3 regions of the Streptomyces sp. NPDC052109 genome follow, and region 1 is predicted to be linked to each of the others. Evidence: riboswitches for the same ligand, from Rfam matches in the RefSeq annotation. Region 1 holds a riboswitch; each other region holds the start of a gene.

Region 1 (2,253 bases):
TCCAACTCAACGCCGGCGGCGGAGGATCGCATTCCGCCGCCGGCGCCGAGTTCACGCGAATGACACGCTCAGGGGTTGAGGCCCTTGCTGCGCAGCCACGGCGCCGGGTCGATGGCGGTGGCCTGGCCGTTCGGGTGGACCTCCAGGTGCAGGTGCGGGCCGGTGACGTTGCCGGTGGCGCCGACCCGGCCGATGACCTCGCCGGTGGAGACCTTCTGGCCGACGGAGACGTTGATCGAGGACTGGTGGCAGAACCACAGCTCGGTGCCGTCGTCCAGGGTGATGACGGTGCGGTAGCCGTAGGCTCCGGCCCAGCCGGCCTGGGTGACCGTGCCGCCGTGGATGGCCTTGATGAGGGTGCCGGTGGGGGCGGCGAAGTCGAGGCCGGTGTGGTAGCCGGAGGACCACATCGCGCCGGGCTGGCCGAAGGTGCCGGTGATCGTGTACGAGACGACGGGCAGCTGGTACTGCTTGGCCAGCTCGGCCAGGCGCTTGGCCTCGGCGGCCTTCTCGGCGTCGGCCTCCGCCTTCTCCTTGGCGGTCGCGGCCTTGGCGGCGGCGTCCTTCTCCGCCTTGGCGGCCGCGTCGGCGATCTGCTTCTCGGACACGGCGAGCGCGGCGGCGGTGGCCTTGCTCGCGGCCTGGCCCTTCTGCTGCTCGGCCTGGGCCATGATCCGGTTGCGCAGGGCCTCGCCGGCATCACCGCTGTCGCCGCTGTCGGTGGTCACCCCGGCCCTGCTGAGCCCGGTGGCGGTGGTCCGGGACGCGCCGGAGGACTCGTGGCCGAAGAGGTGGCTGACGGAGTCCAGGTCCGGGAGGGATATGGAGACAGGCGGCTTGCCCGTGTTGGCGCTGGCCATGCCGCCCGCGCCGACCGCGGCCATCACGCCGACGCCGAGGACGGTGGAGCTGCGCGCGAAGCCGCCGCGCTGCTTGGCGACGCGGTGCCGGCCGCGGAGCGGGGCGAGGGAGTCCTCGGTGGGATTCCACTCCTCCCAGGGGCCCTCCTCGGCGCGGTAGGCGCCGTAGCCGAAGGTCTCGGGCTCGGTCGGCGCGGGCACGAACGGGGCTTCTGGGGCGGGCCGGTTGGACGCCACTGGGGCGTTCTCCTTTCCTTCCTCCGCCTACCGGGTTAGCTGACGGGTTCGGAGCAGGAAGGTCTCCTACGCGCGTATACACGGCGTGCACTCTGCGAGTTCACGACGGCGTCCGCGTGATTCACCCCAAGGTGGTGGTTCCCCGGTTCCCTTGCGGGATTCGGCGCGTGCGCACGGAGCCGCCTCTTGTGACGGCTGGGACGACCGCGCTGCGTTATCGAACGTTAATAGACCTGACAGTCACTTTCCAAGCCGTTCGGCTTGATCATTAACGTTTTCGATGGTGGATTTACCGGGCAGGAATGCTGGAAAACGGGCGAGTTGACCGACGTACAGGAGTCTCGGCGTTTTTGATGGTGACTCAGCTGTTATGCGGAGGGCGGTCGTCCGGTCACCCTCGGTGCAGGTGATCAAGGGCGCCGCACGGCGAGCAGGGCCATGTCGTCCGCCATCCCGCCACCGGAGTGCCGCCGGACCTCGTCGGCGAGCCGGTCGAGCAGGGCGCCCGGGCCGGGGAAGACGCGTCCGGTGAGCCGCCGCTCGGGGTCGTAGAACCGGCCGTGGGCGTCCCGTGCCTCGGACAGGCCGTCGGTGTGGAGCAGCAGGGTGGCCCCGCCCGGGAAGTCCCGCTCCAGGGCGCGGTCGGGCCACAGCCCGAGGTCGCCCATGCCGAGCGGCAGCGCGGGCTCGGGGGAGGTGAGCAGCTCCACGCTGCCGTCGCCGGGCAGCAGCAGCGGCGGCGGATGGCCCCGGTTGACGATCCGTACGACGCCGTCGCCGTGCGGGAGTTCGGCGAGGACGGCGGTGGTGAACCCCTCGAAGGCGTCGATGCCCTCCCGCCGGGTGCCCTCGCGGGCCAGCGCCCGCTCCAGCCGCTGCGCGACCGCCTCCAGCGTGGTCTCCTGCTCGGCCGCCTCCCGGAACGCCCCGATCACCACCGCGACGGCGGCGACGGCGCCCAGGCCCTTGCCACGCACATCGCCGACCACCAGCCGCACCCCGTGCGGGCTGTCCTGGACGGCGTACAGGTCGCCGCCGATGAACGCGTCGCGCCGGGCCGCCTCGTAGCAGGCGGCGATCTCGAAACCGCCGATCCGCTCGTCCGGCTCGGGCAGCAGGGCCCGCTGTGCGGCCTCGGCGATCTCCCGGGCGGAGG
Region 2 (2,253 bases), on a different contig from region 1:
CCTGGACCGCGTCCTGCGCGAGGAGAAGGGCTACACGTACGGTGTGCGCGCGTTCGGGCAGGTTCTCAGGTCCGCCCCCGACGGCACCGGTGCCTCGATGCTCGCCATCAGCGGCTCCGTGGACACGCCCAACACCGGTCCCGCGCTGGACGACCTGTGGAAGGTGCTGCGCACCCTCGCCGCCGAGGGCCTGACCGACGCCGAGCGGGACGTGGCCGTGCAGAACCTCGTCGGGGTGGCGCCGCTGAAGTACGAGACCGCGGCGGCCGTCGCGAGCACGCTGGCCGACCAGGTCGAGCAGCACCTGCCCGACGACTTCCAGGCGACGCTCTATCAGCAGCTGGCGGCGACGGGCACGGTGGAGGCCACGGCGGCCGTCGTGAACGCCTTCCCGGTGGACCGCCTGGTGACGGTCCTCGTCGGTGACGCCTCCCACATCAAGGCGCCGGTGGAGGCGCTCGGCATCGGTGAAGTGACCGTGGTGGCGGCCGAGTAGGGCAGCCGTCGCAGCGGCCGGGTGCGCCCGAGCGGGTGCACGCGCGTGGGGCCCTGACCGCCTACGGGCGTCAGGGCCCCAGCTGTTCCACTCCCTTCCTCAGATGCCCGATTTGCGGCGGAGGTTGCCTGTCTGCCCTGTGGGATGCGCTACAAAAGGCCGGATCGGTTTGGGATGGGCGAGTGGGCTTCCGTAGCGTCGTCCGGGCTGTTCGTCGGGCAGTACGCCGCGCCCGCGGCACCGGACAGCCATCGCCGAGTCCCCGTACGGCGCGAGCCAGGGGAGCCGGGGACCCACGCAGTCCCTGGGGTGAATCGGGCGCCGGCGCGAGCCGCGAGTGAGCCCGTAGGAGACCTTCCTGCTCCGAACCCGTCAGCTAACCCGGTAGGCGAGAGGGAAGGAAAGGACCAGCCACTTCATGGCGTTCATGTGCGCCACCGGGAAGCACCGCAAGCCCGGCCGCGTCAAGCGCACCACCGCTCGGGCGGCCGGTGTCGCGGCCCTCACCACCACCGGTGTCATCGGCGGCCTCGTGGCCTCCCCGGCGTTCGCCGCCGAGAACTCCGCCGAGCAGACCGGCCTCGTCCCCGTGGTCAGCGTCGGCGACGACATCGCCGAGCAGATCGACGCGCAGGCCATCGCCCAGAGGCGGGCCGCCGAGCAGAAGGCGGCGGAGGAGGCCGCGGCCAAGAGGGCCCGGGAGATCCGTGAGGCCAAGGCCCGTGCCGCCCGCGAGGCCGAGCGCAGGCGCCTGAACGCCTTCGTCGCTCCGGTCGCGGACTCGTACGTCTCCACGGGTTACAAGGCCAGCAGCTCCCTGTGGTCCTCCGGCTCGCACACCGGCATCGACTTCCACGCGGCCGGCGGCACGCCCGTCCACGCGGTCGGCTCCGGCACCGTCGTCTCCACGGGCTGGGGCGGCGCGTACGGCAACCAGATCGTGATCCGGATGGCCGACGGCATGTACACCCAGTACGGCCACCTGTCGTCCATCGCCGTCACGGTCGGCGAGCAGGTCACCCCCGGCCGCCGGATCGGCCTGTCCGGCTCGACCGGCAACACCACCGGCCCGCACCTCCACTTCGAGGCCCGCACGACCCCCGACTACGGCTCGGACGTCGACCCCGTCGCCTACCTCCGCAAGCACGGCGTGAACGTCTGACCCGACAGCGGTACCGCCTCGCCTCGGCGACCCCGGCTCACCGAGCCGGGGTTTTCGCCGTTTTCCGGCGGTGTCCCTCCGGCCCGCTGACCAAAAAATATCCATGTGTTCCGGCCCGCCGTCGGAAATTCCGGCCTTTTGGAATAGAGTCACGGAACACACGTCCATCGTCGACGTTTCACGGGGATTAAGGCGGAGGTCGGTCATGCGTATTCCGGCGCACTCGGTGTGCACGGCGATCCGGGACGACATCGTCGCGGGTGTCCACGAGCGCGGCGGCCGCCTCACCGAGGAAGTCCTGGCCCGCCGCTACGGCGTCTCGCGCGTTCCCGTGCGCGAGGCCCTGCGCACCCTGGAGGCCGAGGGCTTCGTGGTGACGCGGCGGCACGCGGGCGCGTGCGTGGCCGAACCGACCGAGCAGGAGGCCGCCGACCTGCTGGAGATGCGCATGCTCCTGGAGCCCCTCGGGGCCGCCCGGGCCGCCCAGCGCCGCACCGAGGCCCATCTGAAGGTGCTGCGGGGCCTGGTCAGGCTGGGTCAGGAGCGGGCCCGCAGAGGGCACAGCGAGGATCTGCGCTCGCTGGGCAGCTGGTTC
Region 3 (2,253 bases), on a different contig from region 1:
CACCGACCGAGGTCGAGAGCGGGGCCGTGACCGGCCACGAGGGCACCCCGGACAGGGCCTAGCGCCCGGCTCCGCCGAAGGCTGCGCGCAGCAGGGCACGGAACGTCCGCGGCGTGTGTCGTCTCCTCAGGGGGGTGGGTCAGCGAGATCGTCCGGCTCGGCCGGCCCGCCTCCGGGCGGCGAACGCCGACCGGTGTGACCGCAGTGCGGGCCACCGTCTCCGGTGCGACGGCCACGCCCGGCCCGGCGTTGACCAGTGCGCACACCACGCCGTACCCGGGCTTCGGCACCAGCGGCGCCGTGCTGATCAGCGCGTGTCCCGGCGCGGTCACCAGAACCAGTTCCTCCACCAGGACCGGCTACAGACGCACCGACGACGGCGGCGGAGGCTGCCCCGGACGCTCCTGCCCGCGCCGATCGTGTCCGCACCGGCACCGGCGTGGTTCCGGGCGGCGGCGTTGCTGGTGGACCGGGCGGCGGCATGACTGCGCCGACCCCGGGCCGCCCGTGGGCTCCAGGCGGGCACCGGGGCGCTGACGGTGCCGGGAGCGGCCCTGTTGCTGGAGCCGCTCCCGGCCCTGACCTGACGGCCGGTCAGCTGACCCGGCCGTACCAGACGCTCTTGGTCCAGATCTTCTGGAGCCTCACCACGTCTCCGGTCCTCGGCGCGTGCCAGATCTTCCCGTGCCCGGCGTAGATGCCGACGTGGTAGACGTACGAACCCGAGTGGAAGAAGACCAGGTCACCGGCCTTGCGGCGGCTGGCGGAGATGTGGTGCGTCCTGTTGTACTGCGCGGCGGCGGTACGCGGCAGGGTCTTGCCCGCCTTCTTGAACGAGTAGAGCGTCAGTCCCGAGCAGTCGAACCTGCGCGGGCCCGTGGCCCCGTACTGGTACGGGGCGCCCCTCTTGGAGGCCGCGACCTCCAGTGCTTTGGCCGCGATGCCGGCGGCCGAGGCCTCGGTGGCGAGACCGGGAACCGCGATCGAGCCGCCGACGGCGGCAAGGGTGAGGGCCGAGGCCGTACCGGCCCGGGCCATGAGCGACGGGACACGATTGAGCGCAGTCATGCGCAACCCTTCGTCAGCCGCCTGTGAAGGATGACCTGTCGGATTCGGGCTGGCGAAGTTGCCCGGCCGCGTTTGCCGCGGCTTCACCCCAAGGGCTGCTCGGAACCTCCGGCCGCCTGTGACGTACAGACGAACGGCCGCTCCGGCGACCCGCCTTGCTCGGGTCCTCCACTCCTGCCGATCCACTCCTGTCGACCGGTCGTCCGGGCGGCGGCAGGACTCGGCGTCCGCCCGAACCGCCCCGCCGCGGTGGCGGGGGCTTGTCGTCAGACAGGGATCTTCACTCACGACTGTCAGAAAATCCCAATGGAACCGGGGATTTGTGGCGTTACTCACCACTCGCCCGTTCGGGTGGACAGTGCTGTGTTCGAGGCGGCGTCAGTTTCCGCTCGTAGCCGCGGACCTGGGGCGGAGCGTCTTCTCGCGGCTCGCGAACCGACGCGGCGCGCAAGTCGGGAGGCCCGGAAAACGTCCTGGATATACACCGGTCGGCGGTACGTCGTTCGGGCCGTTTCAAGTCCGATCCGAACGGCGCCCGTCGACATTCGGGCCCGCCCGGCTGGTCCGGCGTCCGGATCAGCCGACGCCGTCCGGCGGGAGCGCGACGCGCGCGGCCCGACGCTCACCGTCCAGCACCCGCAAGGCCCGTGCCAGTGTGTCCCCGTGCAGCTCCGTCTCGCCTCGCCGGTGCATCGACGCGAGGGCGTCACGCAGCTCTGCGGCCTTGCGTACCAGGGCCTGCGCCGCGCGCAGTCCGCGGTAGGTGTCCCCGTCGTGTGCGGGATTGACGCGCCCCAGCAGGTCGACCGCCTCCAGGTAACGGTCGATCAGTTCGCCCTCGGCACGCGTCAGTGCGGGCAGCGGCGGCAGTTCCGGCAGCATCGGCGGCTCACTCCGCGCCCCGTGCGCCGGGCATGCTCCGCCGGCTCGGCACGATGCCGTCCACCAGGCCGTAGGCCACCGCCGCGGGGGCGTCCAGCGTCAAGTCCCGTTCCAGGTCACGGTGGACCTGCTCGGACGTACGCCCGGTGTGGCGGACGAGCATCTTCTCCGTCGCCGCGCGGACCCGGGTCAACTCCTCGGCCTGGATGACCAGGTCGCTGGGCTGTCCCCGCACGGGTTCGGGGAGCTTCGGCTGCGCGATCACCATGCGCGCACCGGGGAGGGCGAACCGCTTGCCCGGCG

What was found. A riboswitch is a leader RNA that binds a small molecule or an ion and turns the genes downstream of it on or off. The one in region 1 is predicted to bind cyclic di-AMP.
Region 2: it holds a riboswitch for cyclic di-AMP, as region 1 does, so the genes downstream of both, AB0L59_RS31885 (M23 family metallopeptidase) here and AB0L59_RS41815 (M23 family metallopeptidase) in region 1, are expected to answer to the same signal.
Region 3: it holds a riboswitch for cyclic di-AMP, as region 1 does, so the genes downstream of both, AB0L59_RS33660 (C40 family peptidase) here and AB0L59_RS41815 (M23 family metallopeptidase) in region 1, are expected to answer to the same signal.

Annotation. Positions count from the first base shown of each region.
Region 1 covers NZ_JBFAWF010000047.1:22,180-24,432, forward strand. The annotation lists gene AB0L59_RS41815 (M23 family metallopeptidase) at 69-1,097, opposite strand; cyclic di-AMP (ydaO/yuaA leader) riboswitch at 1,105-1,273, opposite strand; gene AB0L59_RS41820 (PP2C family protein-serine/threonine phosphatase) at 1,508-2,253, opposite strand, start outside.
Region 2 covers NZ_JBFAWF010000020.1:127,075-129,327, forward strand. The annotation lists gene AB0L59_RS31880 (pitrilysin family protein) at 1-496, shown strand, start outside; cyclic di-AMP (ydaO/yuaA leader) riboswitch at 739-902, shown strand; gene AB0L59_RS31885 (M23 family metallopeptidase) at 915-1,658, shown strand; gene AB0L59_RS31890 (GntR family transcriptional regulator) at 1,864-2,253, shown strand, end outside.
Region 3 covers NZ_JBFAWF010000023.1:21,167-23,419, reverse strand. The annotation lists gene AB0L59_RS33665 (ATP-binding protein) at 1-62, shown strand, start outside; gene AB0L59_RS33660 (C40 family peptidase) at 595-1,068, opposite strand; cyclic di-AMP (ydaO/yuaA leader) riboswitch at 1,071-1,210, opposite strand; gene AB0L59_RS33655 (hypothetical protein) at 1,645-1,950, opposite strand; gene AB0L59_RS33650 (ATP-dependent Clp protease proteolytic subunit) at 1,958-2,253, opposite strand, start outside.